Regions from separate parts of the Streptomyces griseobrunneus genome, predicted to be linked through region 1. Evidence: riboswitches for the same ligand, from Rfam matches in the RefSeq annotation. Region 1 holds a riboswitch; each other region holds the start of a gene.

The links. A riboswitch is a leader RNA that binds a small molecule or an ion and turns the genes downstream of it on or off. The one in region 1 is predicted to bind cobalamin.
Region 2: linked by a shared signal. The riboswitch ahead of ACK8N7_RS29200 (cobalamin biosynthesis protein) and the one ahead of ACK8N7_RS37510 (MmgE/PrpD family protein) in region 1 are both predicted to bind cobalamin.
Region 3: linked by a shared signal. The riboswitch ahead of ACK8N7_RS23320 (ABC transporter substrate-binding protein) and the one ahead of ACK8N7_RS37510 (MmgE/PrpD family protein) in region 1 are both predicted to bind cobalamin.
Region 4: linked by a shared signal. The riboswitch ahead of ACK8N7_RS10980 (ribonucleoside-diphosphate reductase subunit alpha) and the one ahead of ACK8N7_RS37510 (MmgE/PrpD family protein) in region 1 are both predicted to bind cobalamin.

The regions. Positions count from the first base shown of each region.
Region 1 covers NZ_CP177081.1:26,952-30,934, forward strand. Annotated here, with positions in the region: gene ACK8N7_RS37500 (hypothetical protein) at 385-582, shown strand; gene cobF (precorrin-6A synthase (deacetylating)) at 677-1,504, opposite strand; cobalamin riboswitch at 1,646-1,824, shown strand; partial or broken gene ACK8N7_RS37510 (MmgE/PrpD family protein) at 1,837-2,304, shown strand; partial or broken gene prpB (methylisocitrate lyase) at 2,296-3,134, shown strand; partial or broken gene ACK8N7_RS37520 (citrate/2-methylcitrate synthase) at 3,177-3,395, shown strand; gene lplAB (lipoate-protein ligase LplAB) at 3,490-3,983, shown strand, end outside.
Region 2 covers NZ_CP177080.1:6,417,931-6,421,913, reverse strand. Annotated here, with positions in the region: gene ACK8N7_RS29210 (inorganic phosphate transporter) at 1-615, shown strand, start outside; gene ACK8N7_RS29205 (hypothetical protein) at 628-858, shown strand; cobalamin riboswitch at 1,009-1,140, shown strand; gene ACK8N7_RS29200 (cobalamin biosynthesis protein) at 1,266-2,231, shown strand; gene ACK8N7_RS29195 (cobyric acid synthase) at 2,270-3,928, shown strand; gene ACK8N7_RS29190 (putative cobaltochelatase) at 3,925-3,983, shown strand, end outside.
Region 3 covers NZ_CP177080.1:5,123,814-5,127,796, reverse strand. Annotated here, with positions in the region: gene ACK8N7_RS23325 (FecCD family ABC transporter permease) at 1-1,038, opposite strand, end outside; gene ACK8N7_RS23320 (ABC transporter substrate-binding protein) at 1,035-2,030, opposite strand; cobalamin riboswitch at 2,069-2,218, opposite strand; gene ACK8N7_RS23315 (M67 family metallopeptidase) at 2,272-2,694, opposite strand; gene ACK8N7_RS23310 (amino acid permease) at 2,878-3,983, opposite strand, start outside.
Region 4 covers NZ_CP177080.1:2,511,449-2,515,431, forward strand. Annotated here, with positions in the region: gene ACK8N7_RS10970 (carbon starvation CstA family protein) at 1-1,575, shown strand, start outside; gene ACK8N7_RS10975 (YbdD/YjiX family protein) at 1,572-1,775, shown strand; cobalamin riboswitch at 1,967-2,089, shown strand; gene ACK8N7_RS10980 (ribonucleoside-diphosphate reductase subunit alpha) at 2,225-3,983, shown strand, end outside.

The sequences.
Region 1 (3,983 bases):
CGGGCAAGTTCCGTACTGCCGTGGAACGTCCTCCGAACGGGTGACTGAGGGCGTCGGATCGGTCCGCGCACCAATCCGGCCCGGCGGGCGGCGCCGAATGGTGGGTGCGGGGGCGCGGAGCGGGCGCTCCCGCACTCACTGCCCGGGACCGGATCGGCAGCCTGGCAAGATCCGGCCCCGGGCAGGCAGCACGTGTCGGCCCTCCCCGCCCTGTTCCGCCTTTCGTCGCCGGTTCGCTGACTTCCGGTCAGGTCGTGCGGGCATGGTGACCCAGATGTAACCGAATGGCGTAGGCGAGCCGGAACCACAGAGCGTCACAGGCCGTTCTTCTTGCCAATACACGGCCGCCGACCCGCGGTGGCGACGAGTGAGGGAAGCGCGAATATGAAGAAGACAGTCGGGTGGGCCCAGGACGGCGACGACTGGACTATCACGGTGAACGGCACCCTGTACCGGGCCGTCGAGCGGCCCGCCGACGGGCGCGTGCACGACTATCTGGTGCGGGGGGACGACCTGACCGCCGAGTGCCCGAGCCTCGGCCACGGGCTCGGAGTGATCCGGGCGCACGAGTCCCGGAGCTGACCTCCGGCCGGCCCGGCGACGAGGTGCGGCGGCCGCCCGCGCCACGACGCGATCCGCCGCCCCTGTCCGGAGCCCCTGCTCGCGGGCCGGGGCCTCAGCCGGCCGTACCGCCTGCGCGGTGCGCGGCGTCCGCGCCCTCCGGGCCGTCCGGCCGGTGGCGCAGCAGATAGGTGTCCATGATCCAGCCGTGCCGTTCGCGGGCCTCGGCGCGCACCTGGCTGATCCGCTCGGCGACCTCGTCCAGGGGGCCGGAGACCAGGAGTTCGTCGGGGGTGCCGATGTAGGCGCCCCAGTAGATCCACAGGTCCCTGCCGGTCAGATGGGTGAAGCTCTCGTGGCCGTCGAGCATCACCACGATGTCGCCGTCGTCGTCCGGGAACCCCTCGGCGAGCCGCCTGCCGGGGGTGATGTGGATGGGGCGGCCGACCTGGTTCAGGGTGATGCGGTGGCGGGCGGCGAGCGCGGAGACGCTGCTGATCCCGGGGATCACCTCATGGCCGAATTCCACCGTGCCCCGGGCACGGATGTCCTCCAGGATCGCCAGGGTGCTGTCGTACAGGGACGGGTCGCCCCACACAAGGAAGGCCCCGCACTCCCCCGGTGCCAGCTCCTCGGTGATCAGGCGTTCGCAGGTGTCGGCGCGGCGGTGGCGCCAGTCGTGCACCGCCGAGGTGTAGCGACCGCGGTCGTCCTGGGTCCGGTCCCGCCAGGGGTCCTCGGCCTCGACGACCCGGTAGGGGCCGGTGAGGTGCTCCTCCAGGATGTCCCGCCGCAGCCGGGTCAGGGACTCCTTCTCCCGGCCCTTGCCGAGCACGAAGAAGACCTGGGCCCGGCGCATCGCCTTCACCGCGGCGAGCGTCAGATGGTCGGGGTCGCCGGCTCCCATGCCGATGACGAGGATGTGCCGTGGTGCGTCGCTCATGTCGGCCGATCATGCCAGGAGCGGGGCGGGCGGACATGCCGGGGGCGAGGCGGGCGATCGTGCCGGGGGGCGAGGCGGGGTGGACTTACCAGGACGTCCAACCATATGTTCGTGAGCAGCGGGGTGAGCGGTGTGCAGCCGGTCGCCCTCAAGGCCCGTGGTGTCAGGGAAGCCGGTGCGAATCCGGCGCGGTCCCGCCACTGTGACCGGGGAGTCCGTCCTCGCAGGACACGCCACTGACGGTGCAGAAGCCGTCGGGAAGGCATGAGGGCGCGCGCTGATCCGGGAGTCAGGATACCGGCCGCGGGATGTTCCGTGTTTCCACGAGGATGGAGCAGATCCGCTCGATCGTGCTGCACACCAGCCACCACACCCACCAGGTGATCGGCTCCGGTTCCGGGGACCCGCAGAAGTACGATCCGGCGGCGAGCCGCGAGACGCTCGACCACTCGGTGCCGTGCATCTTCGCGGTGGCGCTGGAGGACGGTGTCTGGCACCACGAGTGGTCGTACGCCCCCGAGCGGGCGCAGCGGCCCGGGACGGTCGAGCTGTGGCAGCGGATCTCCACGGTGGAGGACCCGGAGTGGACCCGGCGCTACCACGACCCGGACCCGGAGCGGCGGGCCTTCGGCGGCCGGGCGGTGGTGACCCTGGTGGACGGCACGGTGATCGAGGACGAGCTGGCGGTGGCCGACGCGCATCCGGCGGGGGCCCGGCCCTTCGACCGTTCGGGGTACGTGGCGAAGTTCCGGACGCTGGCGGAGGGCATCGTCGCGGCCGGGGACCAGGACCGGCTGTTGCGGATGCCGGGCGCGATCAACCCGTACTCGGCGCGGCTGATCCAGGAGGCCGGGTTCGAGGCGTTGTATCTGTCGGGGGCGGTACTCGCCGCCGAACTGGCGCTACCCGAAATCGGGTTGACCTCGTCGACCGAGATCGCAGCGCGGGCCCAGCAGATCGCCCGGGTCACGGATCTGCCCGCCCTGACCGACGCGGACACGGGCTTCGGCGAGCCGATGAACGCGGCGCGCACGGTCCAGTTGATGGAGGACGCGGGGCTCGCCGGGCTGCACCTGGAGGACCAGGTCAACCCCAAGCGGTGCGGCCACCTGGACGGCAAGACGCTCGTGGGGCGCGCGGAGATGGTCCGCAAGGTGCGGGCCGCCGCCGACGCCCGCCGCGATCCGGACTTCCTGCTGATGGCCCGCACCGACGCCGGGGCCCCGAGGGCCTCGAAGCGGCGATCGACCGCGCGAAGGCGTACGTGGACGCGGGCGCGGACGCCGTCTTCCCCGAAGCGCTCGCGGACGAGGGTGAGTTCGAGGCGTTCCGGGCCGCCGTCGACGTACCGCTGCTGGCGAACATGACGGAGTTCGGCAAGGGACCGCTGCTGGACACGGCGACGCTGGAGAGCCTCGGCTACAACATCGCGCTCTACCCCGTCACCCTCTTCCGCCTCGCGATGGGCGCGGTCGAGGACGGGCTGCGGACCCTGGCCGCCGAAGGCACCCAACAGGCCCTGCTGCCCCGGATGCAGACGCGTTCGCGACTGTACGAGGTGCTCGGTTACGAGGAGTACGGCGCCTTCGACTCAGCGGTCTTCGACTTCACGCTGCCGCCCGGGGCCTGAGCCGCCCGCGAACCTGTGCCGCCCGGCCGCCGGCACCCGCCCCGGCCGGGCCACCACCCCACCCTGGACTACCCCGCCGGGCTCGCGTACCACCTGATGGGGTTCGACATCGCGGCCTTCACCCCGGTCTTCGTGATGAGCCGGGTCACCGGGTGGAGCGCCCACATCAGCGAACAGCTCGAACACAACGCGCTGATCCGCCCGCTCGGCGTCTACAACGGGCCCGAGCAGCGGACCGTCCCGGCGCACACCGGTACATGAACGGGGGATGATCGACGCCCCCGCGTGCGTTATAGCCGGTTGTGTCCGGCTCATCACCGAGCCGGACCGCGGAACTGGAGCTGGAGGCGGCGCTGTGCACGGTGAGTACAAGGTTCCCGGCGGCAAGCTGGTCGTGGTGGACCTGGACGTCGAGGGCGGGGCGCTGCGGAACGTCCGCGTCGCCGGGGACTTCTTCCTCGAACCCGACGAGGCGATCCTGGCGATCGACGCGGCCCTGGAGGGTGCTCCGGCCAACACGGACACGGCGGGACTCGCGGCCCGGATCGAGGCGGCGCTGCCCGACTCCACGGTGATGCTCGGGCTGAGTGCGGAGGGTGTCGCCATCGCCGTACGCCGGGCGCTGGCGCAGGCCACGGAGTGGAGCGACTACGACTGGCAGCTGATCCACGAGGCCCCGCAGTCGCCCGCGCTGCACATGGCGCTGGACGAGGTCATCACCGCCGAGGTGGCGGCGGGGCTGCGTCCGCCGACGCTGCGGGTCTGGGAGTGGGACTCCCCCGCAGTGATCATCGGCAGCTTCCAGTCGCTGCGCAACGAGGTCGATCCGGCGGGCGTGGAGCGGCACGG
Region 2 (3,983 bases), on a different replicon from region 1:
GGCTCCAACCCGCCGATGTGGGTCATCGTCTCCGCCGGTGTCGCCATCGCGCTCGGCACCTACCTCGGTGGCTGGCGCATCATCCGCACCATGGGCAGCGGCCTGACCGACCTGAAGCCGCCGCAGGGCTTCGCCGCCCAGACCAGTGCGGCGACCGTCATCCTGGCCTCCTCGCACCTCGGCTTCTCCCTCTCCACCACCCAGTCCTGCTCCGGCGCCGTCATGGGCGCGGGCCTCGGCCGCAAGGGAGGCGTGGTCCGCTGGTCCACCGCCACCCGGATGTTCGTCGCCTGGGGTCTGACGCTCCCGGCCGCCGGCCTGGTCGGCGCGGGTGCCGAGTTCCTCACCAAGCAGGGCCCCTGGGGCATCGCCGTCACCGCGACCCTGCTGGTCGGGGGCTCCTTCGCCATCTGGCTGGCCTCGCGCCGCCAGCCGGTCGACCACACCAACGTCAACGAGACGGCCGGTGCCGACGAGCCCCAGGGTGTCGTCACCACCGCCATGGCAGCGGTCCAGACGCCGCCCATCGGCACCATCCCCAACGACCTCATGACCACCATCCCGGCCCCGGCCGCCTCGCCCGACGACACGGCGCGGCCCTCGGCCACGGTGTAAGGACAGATCCGTATGAAAATCGACTGGGCAGCTCTCGCCTCCGTCTTCGGTGTCAGTCTCGTGGTCACCGTCGCGCTGGTCGGCCTCTTCACCGTGGGCATCGTCGCCCTCTCCAAGCTGTCGGCCACGGCCGGCGGCAGCGCCTCAGGCGGATCGGCCGCACTGGCGCGCACCGGCGCGTACGCCTGCTTCGCGGCGTGCGTCGCGGCGGTCGCGTACGGCATCTATCTGATCGTCGCCTGACGCACCCACCGCACTCCCCCGGGCCGGACACACCCACCGTGTGTCCGGCCCGATGTGCGTCTGCGCACACTGGAGCTCCGCAGGTCAACAGCAGGTTGACGGCTGTTCTCGCAGCGTGGTGGACTGCCGGAGCCATTTACGGCGACAGCAGAGGAAGCCGGTGCGAATCCGGCGCGGTCCCGCCACTGTCACCGGGGAGCACTCCCCCACACCGGATGTCACGGCCCTCGTCACGCGGGCTGGAAGGCCGGGGGAAGTGCGGATCCGGAAGCCAGGAGACTCTCGTCGCCGGTCACGTCGAACCAGGGCGCGGACCCTGAGTGAGGACATAAGCCATGCCCGGCCGCCGTGCGCCGCATCCTGTTCCTCTCCATGCCGGAACCCCTCTGCCCTCGGCGGGCTGATCCGTGCGTGTCGATCGCGTCTTCGCGTACGGCGCCACCGCCGGGCTGATCGCCGACGCGTTGCTGGGCGACCCGCGCCGGGGGCATCCCGTAGCCGGTTTCGGCCGGGCCGCCGCGCGGGTGGAGTCCCTGCTGTGGCGTGACGACCGCGGCCGGGGCGCGCTGCACACCCTCGTCTGCGCCGGAGGCGCCGTGGGGGCCGCCGCACTGGCCGCCCGTGCCGTACGAGGCCGCCCCGTGCTCGCCGTCGCGCTGACCGCCGCCGCCACCTGGTCGGTCGTCGGCGGTACGTCGCTGGGCCGGGAGGCCCGCGCCATCGGCGGCGCGCTGGCCGCCGGGGACCTCGATGTGGCCCGGGAGCGGCTGCCGCATCTGTGCGGGCGCGATCCGCACTCGCTGGACGGGCCGCAGATCGCCCGCGCCGTCGTCGAGTCGGTCGCCGAGAACACCTCGGACGCCGTCGTCGGCGCGCTGGTGTGGGGGGCGATCGGCGGGGTGCCGGGGCTCGTCGGCTTCCGGGCCGTGAACACGCTCGACGCGATGGTCGGCCACAAGTCGCCCCGCCACCGCCGTTACGGCTGGGCCTCGGCCCGCCTGGACGACCTCGCGGGGTGGCCCGGTGCCCGGCTGACGGCCGCGCTGGCCGTGGTGGCGGGCGGGCGGCCCTCGGAGGCCGTACGCGCCTGGAAGGCGGACGCGGGGCGCCACCCGAGCCCGAACGCGGGGCCGGTGGAGGCCGCGTTCGCCGGGGCTCTCGGCGTACGGCTCGGCGGGACGCTGGCGTACGCGGGGCGCGTCGAGCACCGGCCGGTCCTGAACGGGGAGTCCGGGCGGGATGTGCGGAGTGCGGACATCGAACGCGCGGTGCGGCTGTCGCGCCGGGTGAGTCTGCTGGCCCTCGGCGTGTGCGTGGTGGGCCGGACGGCCGTGGGGCACCTGGTCGCGGGACGGAAGCGGGGACGGGCATGAGTGGGTCCGGGGAACGCGGTACGGGAAGGGGAGCGGGCATGGGTGGCGGGCTGCTGGTCGCGGGGACCACATCGGACGCGGGCAAGAGCGTCGTCACGGCGGGCATCTGCCGCTGGCTGGTGCGCCGGGGCGTGAAGGTCGCGCCCTTCAAGGCGCAGAACATGTCCCTCAACTCCTTCGTCACCCGCGAGGGCGCGGAGATCGGGCGCGCCCAGGCCATGCAGGCGCAGGCCGCCCGGGTGGAGCCGACCGCGCTGATGAACCCGGTCCTGCTCAAGCCCGGCAGCGACCGCTCCAGCCAGGTCGTCCTGATGGGCAGGCCGGTGGGAGAGATGAGCGCCAGGGGCTACCACGGCGGCCGCCAGGAGGCCCTGCTCGGGACGGTCGTGGACTGCCTGGAGCAGCTGCGGTCGAGCTATGACGCGGTGATCTGTGAAGGGGCCGGGTCGCCGGCCGAGATCAACCTGCGGCGCACGGACATCGTGAACATGGGGATCGCGCGGGCCGCGAAGTTCCCCGTGCTGGTGGTCGGGGACATCGACCGGGGCGGGGTCTTCGCCTCGTTCTTCGGGACCACGGCGCTGCTGAGCGCCGAGGACCAGTCGCTGGTCGCGGGGTACCTGGTGAACAAGTTCCGGGGTGACGTCTCGCTGCTGGAGCCGGGCCTGGACATGCTGTACGGGCTGACCGGGCGGCGGACGTACGGCGTGCTGCCGTACGCCCACGGGCTCGGTATCGACGAGGAGGACGGCCTGCGGGTCTCCTTGCGGGGTGCGGTGCGGGAGTCGGCCGTGGCTCCCCCGCACGGCGAGGACGTGCTGCGGGTCGCGGTCTGCGCGGTGCCGCTGATGTCGAACTTCACGGACGTGGACGCGCTGGCCGCCGAACCGGGCGTCGTCGTGCGGTTCGTGGACCGGGCCGACGAGCTGGCCGACGCGGACCTGGTCATCGTGCCCGGGACGCGCGGCACGGTGAAGGCGCTGGCCTGGCTGCGGGAGCGGGGCCTCGCCGACGCGCTGGTGCGGCGGGCGGCGGAGGGCCGGCCGGTGCTGGGGATCTGCGGCGGGTTCCAGGTGCTCGGTGAGCGGATCGAGGACGAGGTGGAGTCGCGGGCCGGGGTCGTGGACGGGTTGGGGCTGCTGCCGGTGCGGGTTCGCTTCGACCGGGCCAAGACGCTGGCGCGGCCGGTGGGTTCGGCGCTCGGGGAGCCGGTGGAGGGGTACGAGATCCACCACGGGGTGGCCGATGTGCAGGGCGGGGAGCCGTTCCTGGACGGGTGCCGGGTGGGGGCGGTGTGGGGGACGCACTGGCACGGGTCGCTGGAGAGCGACGGGTTCCGGCGGCGGTTCCTGGTGGAGGTGGCGCGGGCCGCCGGGCGGCGGTTCGTTCCCGCGCCGGACACGAGTTTCGGGGTGTTGCGGGAGGAGCAGCTGGACCGGCTGGGGGATCTGGTGGAGGAGCATGCGGATACGGATGCGTTGTGGCGGTTGATCGAGGGGGGTGCGCCGGTGGGGTTGCCGTTCGTGCCGCCGGGGGCGCCGCCCGCTGTGCCGGGTGCGGCGGAGAGTCGGGGCGCTGCCCCGGGCCCCGCTCCTCAATCGCCGGAGGGGCTTGAAATGGCTCGCCCGGAGGCGCTGGGAGAAGCCCGTAATTCCCAGGGGCTTGATTTTGTTGACGTCGACCAGGAGGCCAAGTGAGTACGCCGTATCCCTTCACCGCGATCGTCGGGCAGGACGACCTGCGGCTCGGGCT
Region 3 (3,983 bases), on a different replicon from region 1:
TGCGGGCGCTCCCTCGGGGCGGCGGCGCAGCATCCACAGGAAGAACGGGCCGCCGGTGAGGGCCGTGAGCACGCCGACCGGGATGTCCTGCGGGGCCGCGAGGGTACGGGCGGCCAGGTCCGCGAGGACCAGGAACACCGCCCCGCCGAGCGCGGCCACCGGGAGCAGCGCGCGGTGCGAGGCGCCGACCGCCATCCGGGCCATGTGCGGGACCATCAGCCCGACGAAGCCGATGGCTCCGCTGTACGCGACGAGCGCCCCGGTCATCAGCGAGGCGAGGACGAAGACGGCGGCCCGGAAGCGGGCGGTGTCCAGGCCCAGCACGGTCGCGCCCTCCTCCCCCACAAGGAGCAGGTCGAGCGGCCGGGCCAGGGTGAGGAGTACGCCCGTGCCGGCGACCAGGGCGATGGTGGGGAGCGCGAGCATGTCCCAGCGGGCCGCGCCGAGGCCGCCGAGGGTCCAGTAGAGGACTTCCTGGAGGTGGTCGGCGCGGGCGGAGGTGACCAGGATCAGGCTGGTCAGGGCGGAGAGGATGTAGGAGACGGCGACCCCGGCGAGGACGAGCCGGTTGGTGGTGAGGCCGCCTCCGCCGCGCGCCAGGGTGTAGACGAGCAGCAGCGAGAGCAGCGCGCCGGCGAAGGCGGCGGCGGGGATCGTGACGGTGGTGGCGAGGGTGGCGCCGATGCCGAGGACGATCACCAGGACCGCGCCGGTGGAGGCGCCGGAGGAGACGCCGAGGAGGAACGGGTCGGCGAGCTGGTTACGGACGAGGGCCTGGAGGACGGTGCCGATGACGGCGAGTCCGGCGCCGACGACGATCCCGAGCAGGACCCGGGGCAGCCGGACGTCCAGGACGATCGTGCGGAAGGGGCTCGCCTCCGCCCGCCCGGTCAGGATGTCGAGCACCTGGCCGGGCGGGATGCGGACGGAGCCGAGGGCGAGGGCGGCGACCACGGCGGCTGCGAGGAGTACGGCGAGGACGCCGACCACCAGGGTGTAGCGCAGCAGCCGCCGCGGTGCGGGGGTGCGGCAGGTCACGGGGTGGTGGCCGCCGGGTGGAGCTGCGCCGCGAGCTTCTCGACAGCGGCGGGGACGCGGACGCCGAGGACCGCGTCGGAGAGCGGCATGACCGCGAACCGCTTGTTCTTGATGGCGGGCACGTCGGCGAGGGCCGGGTCGCTCAGGAGGCGCTTCTTCTTCTGTTCGACGGTGGTGGAGCCGTAGTCGTAGATCACGATCGCCTCGGGCTTGCGGGCGACCACGTTCTCCCAGGAGGCGTCGCCGAAGGACTTGTCGAGGTCGGCGAAGATGTTGGTGCCGCCGGCGCGCTTGATCAGCTCGTTGCCGATGCCCTTGCCGCCCGCGGTGAAGGCGGTCTTGTCGCCGCTGTCGTAGACGAAGACGGAGAGCGGCTTCAGGTCCTTCAGCTTCTCGGCGGTGGCGGCGTTGCCGGCCTTGGCCTGCTTGATCCAGGCCTCGGCGCGGTCGGTGACGCCGAAGGTGCGGCCGACCTCGCGGACCTCCTCGTAGAGGGTCTCCATCGGGGTGTCGGCCTTGGCGCAGCTCTCGGTGTTGAGCCGGGTCTCGATGCCGGACTTCTTGAAGGCCTCGCGGCCTCGGCCGTCGCCCGAGGTGAAGGCGCTGCTGTAGCCGCCGTAGACGAAGTCGGGGCTGGTGGCGAGGACCTGCTCGTAGGAGGGGTACTCCTTGGCGATGACCGGGACGGACGCGTAGTCCTTCTCGTACTTCGGCAGGACCTTGTCGTCGAGGTAGGCGGTGCCGACGAGGGACTTGGCCAGGCCCAGTTCCAGCATGATCTCGGTGACGTGCTGGTTCATGGTGACCACGCGCTTCGGCGGGGCCTTGAAGGTCGTGGTGACACCGCAGTTGGTGACGGTGTACGGGAAGCCGTCGCTCTTCGCCGCGGCCTTGTTCCCGGTGGGCTCGTCGCCCTCCGGGGTGGAGCAGGCGGTGAGGGCGAGCGGGAGCAGCACGGCGGCGGCTATGAGCGCGGGGGTGCGCCGGGACATGGCGGGGCCTCTCCGGGGGATTTCCGCGTCCCCTGGTCGATGCGAGAAGGCGGCGGGCCAGTTCCTGGCTTCCGGGCCGCCCTCCGGTACGTCAGTCCGTACGGGAGGGGGCCCGGTCACAGTGGCGGGACCGTGCCGGATTCGCACCGGCTTCCTGGTTCCTGCTGCCTTGATGGGTTCTGGGGGCAGTGTGCCAGACCCGGGCGGCGGCTCCGCAGGGCCCCGGAGAGGCCGGCAGTCCTCAGTACGCCTCGACGACCTGCACGTCTTCCTCGGTGATCTCGCCGTCCACGATGCGGTACGAGCGGAACTGGAAGGGGCCGGCGCCGTCGGTGTCGGCGGTGGAGACCAGGACGTAGTGGGCGCCGGGCTCGTTGGCGTACGTCACGTCGGTGCGGGAGGGGTAGGCCTCGGTCGCCGTGTGCGAGTGGTAGATGACCACGGGCTCCTCGTCTCGGTCGTCCATCTCTCGGTAGAGCTTGAGGAGGTCGCCGGAGTCGAACTCGTAGAACGTGGGCGAGCGGGCGGCGTTGAGCATCGGGATGAAGCGCTCGGGGCGCCCCGTTCCGGCCGGGCCCGCCACCACGCCGCACGCCTCGTCGGGGTGGTCGGCGCGGGAGTGGGCGACGATCTGGTCGTGGAGCGCCTGGGTGATGGTCAGCATGGCGCCAGGATAGGCATGCGGCCCTCTGCGTACCGGTGGGTGGTACGGAGAGGGCCGCATGGTGGACGCCGGGGCCGTGGGGGTGGCCGGGGCGGTCCGGGAGGAGGGTGGTCGTGGGCCGGGGAGACCGGGCCCGCCCTCAGGTTGGCGGAGGGGGGCCGGTGACCCGGGCCCGCCCTCGGGTCAGCGCTTGACGAAGGCGTTGTTCTCCGGGTTGCGCGACTTGAGCACCAGGTAGGAGACGCCGAGGAGGAGCGCCCAGATCGGGGCGCAGTAGAGCGAGATCCTGGCGTCCTTGTCGACCGCCATCATCACGATGACCATGCCGATGAAGGCGAGCGCGAACCAACTGGTGTACGGGGCGCCCGGGGCCTTGAACGAGGACTGCGGGAGCACGCCCTGATCGGCCAGGCGGCGGTAGCGGATCTGGCTGAACAGGATCATGATCCAGGCCCACATGCCGGAGATGGTCGCGAAGGAGACGACGTAGTTGAACGCCTCGCCCGGCCACTGGTAGTTGATCCAGACGCCGACGAGCATCAGGGCGGCGGAGAAGGTGGTGCCGGTGAGCGGCAGGCCGTTCTTCGTCAGTTTGGTGAAGGCGCGCGGGCCCTGTCCGTTCAGGGCCAGGTCGCGGAGCATACGGCCGGTGGAGTACATGCCGGAGTTGCAGGAGGAGAGCGCCGCGGTCAGGACGACGAAGTTGACGATGGCGGCGCCGACGCTGAGCCCCATCTCCTCGAAGGCCTTCACGAACGGCGAGACGCCCGGCTTGAAGGTGGACCACGGCACGACCGACAGGATCATGATCAGCGCGCCGACGTAGAAGACGGCGATGCGCCACGGCACGGTGTTGATGGCCTTGGGCAGCACGGTCTTGGGGTCCTTGGACTCACCGGCGGTGACGCCGACGAGTTCGACGGCGAGGAAGGCGAACATGACGATCTGGAGCGTCATGAGCATGCCGCCGACGCCGTTGGGGAAGAACCCGCCGTCGTTCCAGAGGTTGGAGACGGTCGCGGTGTCGCCCACGTCGGAGAAGCCGAGGGTCAGGACGCCGGCGCAGATGAGGATCATGCCGACGATCGCGGTGACCTTGACCATCGAGAACCAGAACTCCAGCTCACCGAAGAGCTTCACGGAGATCAGGTTGGCGCCGTACAGAATGACGGTGAAGACGAGTGCGGACAGCCACTGCGGAATGTCCCACCAGTACGTCATATAGGTGGCTGCGGCGGTGACTTCGGTGATTCCGGTGACGACCCAGAACAGCCAGTACGTCCAGCCGG
Region 4 (3,983 bases), on a different replicon from region 1:
ATCCCGATCGCCCTCTTCATGGGTGTCTATCTGCGCACCCTGCGGCCCGGCAAGGTCAGCGAGGTCTCCTTCATCGGCGTCGCGCTGCTGCTGCTCGCGATCGTCTCCGGCGGCTGGGTCGCCGAGTCCTCCTGGGCGGGCTTCTTCACCCTGGAGCCGGGCACACTGGTCATCTGGATGATCGTGTACGGGTTCCTCGCCTCCGTGCTGCCCGTGTGGCTGCTGCTGGCCCCGCGCGACTACCTCTCCACCTTCATGAAGGTCGGCACCATCGGGCTGCTGGCCCTCGGCGTGGTCGTCGCGCTGCCGACCCTGAAGATGCCCGCGGTCACCGACTTCGCCACCAGCGGCTCGGGCCCGGTCTTCGCCGGCTCGATGTTCCCGTTCGTCTTCATCACCATCGCCTGCGGCGCGCTCTCCGGCTTCCACTCCCTGGTCTCCTCCGGCACCACGCCGAAGATGGTCCAGAAGGAGACGCAGATCCGGATGATCGGCTACGGCGCCATGCTGGTCGAGTCGTTCGTGGCGATCATGGCGATGATCGCCGCCTGCATCATCGACCCGGGCCTGTACTTCGCCATCAACGCGCCCGTCGGCGTGATCGGTGACAGCGTCCAGTCCGCCTCCCAGGCCGTCGCCAACTTCGGCTTCACCATCACCCCGGATGCCCTCGCCCAGGCCGCCAAGGACGTGGAGGAGGCGAGCCTGCTCTCCCGGACCGGCGGCGCGCCCACGTTCGCGCTCGGCATGTCGGAGATCTTCTCCGCGGTGATCGGCGGGACCGCGATGAAGGCGTTCTGGTACCACTTCGCCATCATGTTCGAGGCGCTCTTCATCCTCACCACCGTGGACGCCGGCACCCGGGTCGGGCGCTTCATGCTCCAGGACATGCTGGGCAACGCCTACAAGCCGTTCCGCGAGGTCAGCTGGAAGCCGGGGGTCTGGTTCGCCAGCGCCGTCGTGGTGGGCGGCTGGGGCTACTTCCTCTGGGTCGGTGTGCACGACCCGCTGGGCGGCATCAACCAGCTCTTCCCGCTCTTCGGCATCGCCAACCAGCTGCTGGCCGCCGTCGCGCTGGCCGTCTGCACCACCCTGCTCGTCAAGTCCGGCCGCCTGAAGTGGGCGTGGGTCACCGCGGTCCCGCTCGCCTGGGACGTGGCGGTCACCCTCACCGCGAGCTGGCAGAAGATCTTCTCGCCGGACGTGAAGGTCGGCTTCTTCGCCCAGCGCGACAAGTACCAGGCGGGCATCGACGCGGGCGAGGTGCTGCCGCCGGCCAAGTCCATGGACGACATGCAGACCGTCGTCACCAACTCCACCGTCGACGGCGTGCTGTGCACGCTCTTCGCCGTCCTCATCATCGTGGTGCTCGTGGACGCCGGCCGGGTCTGCTTCAACGCCATCCGCGACCCGGAGAGCGCCAGGCTCCACGAGGCGCCGTACGTCGAGTCCAAGCTCGTCGCCCCGGCCTCGCTCCTCGCGACCAAGGAGGAGAAGGCCGAACTGGCCGCCGCGGGCGTCGGCCCCGAGGGAGGCATCCGCAAGGAGGCGGCGGGGACAGGGAGCCGGACATGACCGGCGCGGACGTACGGCGGGTGGCGGGACGGATCCGCTGGTACGTCCGTGAACTGACCGGCGAGTCGGCGTACGACCGCTATGTGGCGCACGCCCGGTCCCACGATCCGGGCACGCCGGTCATGACCCGCCGCGCCTTCGAACACAGCCGCACGGACGCCCGCGAGGCGGACCCCCGCGAGGGCTTCCGCTGCTGCTGACCACCACCGGCCGAACGGGGCCGTCGCACCCCTCCCAGGGGCGCGGCGGCCCCATTTCGCACCCCCGCAAGAGGGCCCGCGTGCGCCGCCGATACGGAAAAAGCCGGGCGAAGAAGCCAGACCGCCGTACCGACATCTGTTCACGCCGACACAACATGTGGGGGCTTCCTCAACGAGCGCCCCCCACATGTATGCTCGACCTCGCTGTCGCCGCAGGGGAATCCGGTGCGAATCCGGAACTGTCCCGCAACGGTGTGATCAGTGTGCTTTTGCACACCCGAAGTCCGAAGACCTGTCGACAGCGCGTCCGGCTCGACCGAACCGGACGCCAGACGTCCGGGCCTCGCGGATGGGCCGGTGGACGCCGTGAGCAGTGCTGCCCTTCGGGGCATCGTGCTGCCCGGCTCCCCCGCTCGCCGCCGGCCCCCAGCCGAGCGAGGGAAAGCCCAGTGACCATCGCGCCCGCCGATCCGGTTTCAGCCACCGAATCCGCTGCCTCCACCGCGTCCGGAGCAGGCACGAACGACGGACCCGGGACCGCCCTGCTGCGGACCCTGACCGACCTCACCGTCGATCTGCCCGACACCGACCCCGGACGGGTCGCCGCCTCCGCGCTGCGCGGGCGCAACGCCCGCTCCGACGAGGCCGAGCTGCGCTCGCTGGCCACCGAGGCCGCCGCGGGGCTGATCTCCGAGGACCCGGCGTACTCCAAACTCGCCGCCCGGCTGCTGACCCGCACGATCGCGGACGAGGCCGCCGGCCAGGGCGCCACGCGCTTCTCCGCCTCCGTCGCCGTGGGCCACCGCGAGGGTCTGATCGCCGACCGCACCGCCGACTTCGTCGCGCTCCACGCGGCCGCGCTCGACGAACTCGTCGAGCAGGCCATGGCCGAGGGCGCGGACGACCGCTTCGGCTACTTCGGTCTCCGTACGCTGCACAGCCGTTACCTGCTGCGCCACCCGCTCACCCGTCAGGTCATCGAGACCCCGCAGCACTTCATGCTGCGCGTGGCCGCGGGTCTGGCCGAGGACGACTCGGTGCGGGCGCTGGACGAGGTCGCCGCGCTCTACCGGCTGATGAGCCGACTGGACTACCTCCCCTCCTCCCCCACGCTCTTCAACTCCGGCACCCGGCACCCGCAGATGTCCTCCTGCTACCTGCTGGACTCGCCCAAGGACGAGCTGGACTCGATCTACGACCGCTACCACCAGGTGGCGCGCCTCTCGAAGCACGCCGGCGGTATCGGCCTCTCCTACTCCCGTATCCGCGCCCGTGGTTCGCTGATCCGGGGCACCAACGGGCACTCCAACGGCATCGTGCCGTTCCTCAAGACGCTGGACGCCTCCGTCGCGGCGGTGAACCAGGGCGGCCGCCGCAAGGGCGCGGCGGCGGTCTACCTGGAGACCTGGCACGCGGACATCGAGGAGTTCCTGGAGCTCCGCGACAACACCGGTGAGGACCAGCGCCGTACGCACAACCTGAACCTGGCGCACTGGATCCCGGACGAGTTCATGCGCCGCGTCGACACGGACACCGACTGGTCGCTGTTCTCCCCCGCCGAGGTCCCCGAGCTGGTCGACCTCTGGGGCGACGAGTTCGACGCCGCCTACCGCGCGGCCGAGGCCAAGGGCCTGGCCCGCAAGACGATTCCGGCGCGTGAGCTGTACGGCCGGATGATGCGGACCCTCGCGCAGACCGGCCAGGGCTGGATGACGTTCAAGGACGCCTCCAACCGGACCGCGAACCAGACCGCCGAGCCGGGCCGGGTCGTGCACTCCTCGAACCTGTGCACGGAGATCCTCGAAGTCACGGACGACGGCGAGACGGCCGTCTGCAACCTGGGCTCGGTCAACCTGGGCGCCTTCGTGGCGAACGGCTCGATCGACTGGGAGCGCCTGGACGCCACCGTGCGTACCGCCGTGACGTTCCTGGACCGGGTCGTCGACATCAACTTCTACCCGACCGAGCAGGCCGGGCGCTCCAACTCCCGCTGGCGGCCGGTCGGCCTGGGCGCGATGGGCCTCCAGGACGTCTTCTTCCAGCTGCGCCTGCCCTTCGACTCCCCCGAGGCCCGCGCGCTCTCCACGAAGATCTCCGAGCGCATCATGCTCGCCGCGTACGAGGCGTCCTGCGACCTCGCCGAGCGTTCGGGCCCGCTGCCCGCATGGTCCGAGACCCGGGCCGCACGCGGTGTGCTGCACCCCGACC